2 regions of the Streptomyces sp. NPDC051822 genome follow, and region 2 is predicted to be linked to the other one. Evidence: riboswitches for the same ligand, from Rfam matches in the RefSeq annotation. Region 2 holds a riboswitch; the other holds the start of a gene.

Region 1 (2,445 bases), on a different contig from region 2:
TCCTCCGTGTCCACCGCGTACGTCCGGGGTATGAACCCCGCCTCTCCCCGCTCGAACTGCGTCAGCCAGGGCCGCACCAGATGCCCCCGCGACAGCCGCAGCTGCGCCGTCCGGTAGATCGCCGCCGCCATCCGGCCCAGCGCCTGCCCGTCCTGGTGCCGGTGCTTGCGCACCCCCACGTCCACCTGCGCGAGAGCGTCCAGGCCCACCGTGTGCAGGGCGTCCACGAGCAGCCCCAGTTCCACTCCGTAACCGACGGGGAACGGCAGCCGTTCGAGCAGCGAGCGCCGCGCCGCGTACTCGCCGCCCAGCGGCTGCACGAAACCGGCCAGCTGCGGCCAGTGCAGGTTCAGCAGCGGGCGCGCCACCAGCTCCGTCACCCGACCCCCCTGACCAGGAGTGTCACCGAACGGGCGGTCGTACATCGCCTTCACGAAGTGGACGTCCGGATCCGTGAGCAGCGGGCCCACGATCCCCGTCACGAAGTCCGCCGAGAAGTCCCGCAGGTCCGCGTCCACGAAACAGACGACGTCCCCGCTCGTCACCATCAGCGACCGCCACAGGACCTCGCCCTTGCCCGGCACCGCCGGAATCCGGGGCAGGATCGCGTCCCGCGCCACCACCCGCGCCCCGGCCGCCGCCGCCACCTCCGCCGTACGGTCCGTGGAGCCCGAGTCGATCACCACCAGCTCGTCCACCAGCGGCACCGACTCGCTCATCAGCTCACGCCGGATCACGGCGACGATGTCCCCGACCGTCGCCTCCTCGTTCAGCGCCGGCAGCACCACGCTGACGCGCGTCGAACGCTTGGCGGCGAGGATCCGCTCCAGCGGCCGGTCCGCCACGGACCAGGACCGCCGGGCCAGCCAGCGCTCCACCTCTTCCAGCACGTGATCTCCATCTCGCGGTTCGGACGGCCGGTCCAAGGGTCCGGGCCTTCGGTTACAGTCTTGAACAACGCGGATCCCCGATGCACGTCGGGGTGCCGACCGCGTCGGAGCGCAGGAACGAAGCCCGCAAGGAACTTCACCCCGCTTCACAATCGAATACCGCTCATCCAGAGGGGCAGAGGGAAACGGCCCGTTGAAGCCCCGGCAACCCTCCAGTCGGTTCGTCTCGTCCTCCAGCGAGGCCCCCGACTAGGGAAGGTGCCAAATCCGTCTCATGGCGAAAAATTCGTCATGGGAAAGATGAGGAGAAAGGGCCTCGCCTCCATGGCTGTACAGACCGCTACCCCCGCCACCACCGTCGACCTCGGTCCCGCTTCCGGGCTTTCGTGTCGCGAATGCGGTGAAGTCTTCGCACTCGGCCCGATCTTCGCCTGCGAACTCTGTTTCGGACCGCTCGAAGTCGCGTACGACCTCCCCACCGGTGACCCCGAGGCGCTGCGCAAGCAGATCGAGGCCGGCCCCGCCAACATCTGGCGCTACGCCCCCCTGCTGCCCGTACCCGCCGACGTCGCCGACAAGCCGAACCTGAACCCGGGCTGGACCAAGCTCGTCCAGGCCGACAACCTCGCCCGCGAGATCGGCGTCGCCCCCGGCAAGCTCTTCGTCAAGGACGACTCCGGCAACCCGACCCACTCCTTCAAGGACCGGGTCGTCGCCCAGGCCATCGAGGCCGCCCGCGCCTTCGGCTTCACCACGCTCTCCTGCTCCTCCACCGGCAACCTGGCCGGCGCCGTCGGCGCCGCCGCCGCCCGCGCCGGCTTCCGCTCCTGCGTGTTCATCCCGCACGACCTGGAGCAGGGCAAGGTCGTCATGGCCGGTGTCTACGGCGGTGACCTCGTCGCCATCGAGGGCAACTACGACGACGTCAACCGCTTCTGCTCGGAGCTCATCGGCGACCCGCTCGGCGAGGGCTGGGGCTTCGTCAACGTCAACCTCCGCCCGTACTACGGCGAGGGCTCCAAGACGCTGGCGTACGAGATCTGCGAGCAGCTCGGCTGGGTCATCCCCGACCAGCTCGTCATCCCGATCGCGTCCGGCTCGCAGCTCACGAAGATCGACAAGGGTCTGCAGGAGCTCATCAAGCTGGGCCTCGTCGAGGACAAGCCGTACAAGATCTTCGGCGCCCAGGCCGAGGGCTGCTCCCCGGTGTCGGTGGCCTTCAAGGCCGGCCACGACGTCGTACGGCCCCAGAAGCCGAACACCATCGCCAAGTCGCTCGCGATCGGCAACCCGGCCGACGGCCCGTACGTCCTCGACATCGCCCGCCGCACCGGCGGCGCCGTGGAGGACGTGAACGACGAGCAGGTCGTCGACGCGATCAGGCTGCTCGCGCAGACCGAGGGCATCTTCGCCGAGACCGCGGGCGGCGTGACCGTCGGCGTCACGAAGAAGCTCGTCGAGGCCGGTCTCATCGACCCGAACCTCACCACCGTCGTCCTCAACACCGGCGACGGACTCAAGACCCTGGACGCGGTGGCCGACACCTCTCAGGCGA
Region 2 (2,445 bases):
GAGACCGTCGCGGACGCCGATGCCGTACTCGGCGGAGAGCGCGGCGGCGAAGTGGGAGCTGTTCCAGCCCTCCACCACGAAGGAGATGACGCCGACCCGGGGGGCGTCGTCGCCGAACAGCGACAGCACCTTGACCTCGGGGACCTCGGCGAGGCCCGTGCGGACCTTGGCGATCAGGTGCCGCTCCCGCTCGACGAGGGTGTCGAAGCCGGCCTCGGTGAGCGCCTTGCAGGCGGAGGCGATGGAGTACACGCCGATGACGTTCGGGGAGCCTGCCTCGTGCCGGGCGGCTGTGGTGTGCCACTCGACGTCCACCCCGCCGTCGGTGCGGCGGGCGACCTTCTTCGACGCGCCGCCGCCCGCGAGGTAGGGCTCGGCCTCCTGGAGCCAGTCGGCGCGGCCCGCGAGGACGCCCGAGCCGAAGGGCGCGTACAGCTTGTGCCCGGAGAAGGCGATCCAGTCCACGTCGAGGTCCTGGACGGAGACCGGGTGGTGGGGCGCGAGCTGGGCGGCGTCGAGCACGATCCGGGCGCCGTGCGCGTGCGCGGCGGCGGCCAGCTCCTTCACCGGCCACAGCTCGCCGGTGACGTTGGAGGCTCCGGTGACGCAGACCAGCGCGGGGCCGTACGGCTCGCGGTCGGCGAGGGCGCGCTCCAGGGTGGCGACGGCCTGCTCGGGGGTGCGGGGCGCGTCGAGGTAGGTGACCCGGGCGTCCTGCCAGGGGAGCAGCGAGGCGTGGTGCTCGGTCTCGAAGACGAAGACCCGGCAGTCGGCGGGGAGCGTGGCGGCGAGCAGGTTGAGCGAGTCGGTGGTGGAGCGGGTGAAGACGACCTGGTCGCCGGGGCGGCAGTCGAGGAACTCGGCGACGGTGGCGCGGCTGTTCTCGAAGAGGTCGGTGGAGAGCTGGGAGAGGTAGCCGGCGCCACGGTGGACGCTGCCGTAGTAGGGGGCGTAGGCGGCGACGTCGTCCCAGACCCGCTGGAGGGCCGGCGCGCTGGCCGCGTAGTCGAGCGCCGCGTAGGTCACCTCGCCACCGGTGACGAGCGGGACGGTGACGTCCCGGCCGAGCACGGGCAGCGGGGCGGCGCAGCAGGGATCGGCGGACTCGGGGGCGACGGCGGTGGCGGCGGCGTTCGGGTACGCGGACATGGCGGTATCTCCCTGGCAGGAAAGGGCAGCGAAAGGCCCGCAGGGCAGCGCGAAGCGGGGTGCCTCATACGGGTGTTGCCTCGACGCACGGTGTTCGTGCGGAGGAGGGGAAAAGGGGCCGGAAGCCCTAACGCATTCGCTTGCTCACGAGACTGCTCCCTTGAGGACCAGGACCCCAGGGCCGCACACGTTCGACATGTGCAGGGGTCCGCGCTTGCCGTAGACCTCGCTGCCTACGACCTGGTCTTCACCCGGGGCACCCCGCCACGGACGGAGGGTTGCCGGACAGCAAGCCGGGGCTTCGTAGCTGTCACTCATGACCTGACCCGAAGCTATGCCACGTGATCGCCCGGGCGCAACCCGTGTCCGGATTCCGGGACGCGACGAAGGGCCCCGCCGTGGCGGGGCCCTTCGTCCGGAAGTCACGCGTTGCTGACGGCGATCCAGCGTTCCAGGGCCCTGCGGGCCTCGCCGGAGTCGATCGCCTCCGCGGCCTTCTCCATGCCCGCCCGGATCTGCTCCGCCAGGGTGCCCTCGCCCGGGGCGAGCGCGGTCAGCGCGGCGGCCGAGTTGAGCAGCACCGCGTCCCTTACGGGACCGGTCTCCCCCGCGAGCAGCCGACGGGCGACGTCCGCGTTGTACGAGGCGTCCGCGCCGCGCAGCGCCTCGACCGGCACGAGGTCGATGCCGACGTCCCGTGGGTCGAAGGCCTCCTCACGGACCGAGCCGTCACGGACCACCCACACCTTGGAGGTGGCGGTGGTGGTCAGCTCGTCGAGCCCGTCGTCGCCGCGGAAGACCAGCGCGGAGGAGCCCCGCTCGGCGAGCACCCCCGCCATGATCGGGGCCATCCGGGCGTCGGCGACACCCGTGGCCTGCGCCCGGACACGGGCCGGGTTGGTCAGCGGGCCGAGGAAGTTGAAGGTGGTCCGGATGCCGAGTTCCTTGCGGGCGGCGGCGACGTGTCGCAGCGCCGGGTGGAACTTCACCGCGAAGCAGAAGGTGATGCCGGCTTCCTCCGCGACCTCGGCGACCCGCCGCGGGGTCAGCTCCAGGTTGACGCCGAGCTTCTCCAGGACGTCGGACGCGCCGGACGCGGAGGACGCGGCCCGGTTGCCGTGCTTGACGACCTTGGCACCGGTGCCGGCGACGACGATCGCGGACATGGTGGAGATGTTGACGGTCTTGGCGCCGTCGCCGCCGGTGCCGACGATGTCGACGGAGGGCCCGGGCACCTCGATCGTGTTGGCGTGCTCGTACATGGTGCGGACGAGCCCGGAGATCTCCTCGACGGTC

The links. Region 2 has a riboswitch for S-adenosylmethionine ahead of ACIA8N_RS01745 (aminotransferase class V-fold PLP-dependent enzyme). Riboswitches for the same ligand answer to the same signal wherever they lie in the genome.
Region 1: it holds a riboswitch for S-adenosylmethionine, as region 2 does, so the genes downstream of both, thrC (threonine synthase) here and ACIA8N_RS01745 (aminotransferase class V-fold PLP-dependent enzyme) in region 2, are expected to answer to the same signal.

What each region holds. Positions count from the first base shown of each region.
Region 1 covers NZ_JBITBZ010000008.1:139,508-141,952, forward strand. Annotated here, with positions in the region: gene ACIA8N_RS23980 (glucosyl-3-phosphoglycerate synthase) at 1-890, opposite strand, end outside; SAM riboswitch class I at 1,051-1,197, shown strand; gene thrC (threonine synthase) at 1,215-2,445, shown strand, end outside.
Region 2 covers NZ_JBITBZ010000001.1:381,937-384,381, forward strand. Annotated here, with positions in the region: gene ACIA8N_RS01745 (aminotransferase class V-fold PLP-dependent enzyme) at 1-1,149, opposite strand, end outside; SAM riboswitch class IV at 1,355-1,471, opposite strand; gene trpD (anthranilate phosphoribosyltransferase) at 1,572-2,445, opposite strand, start outside.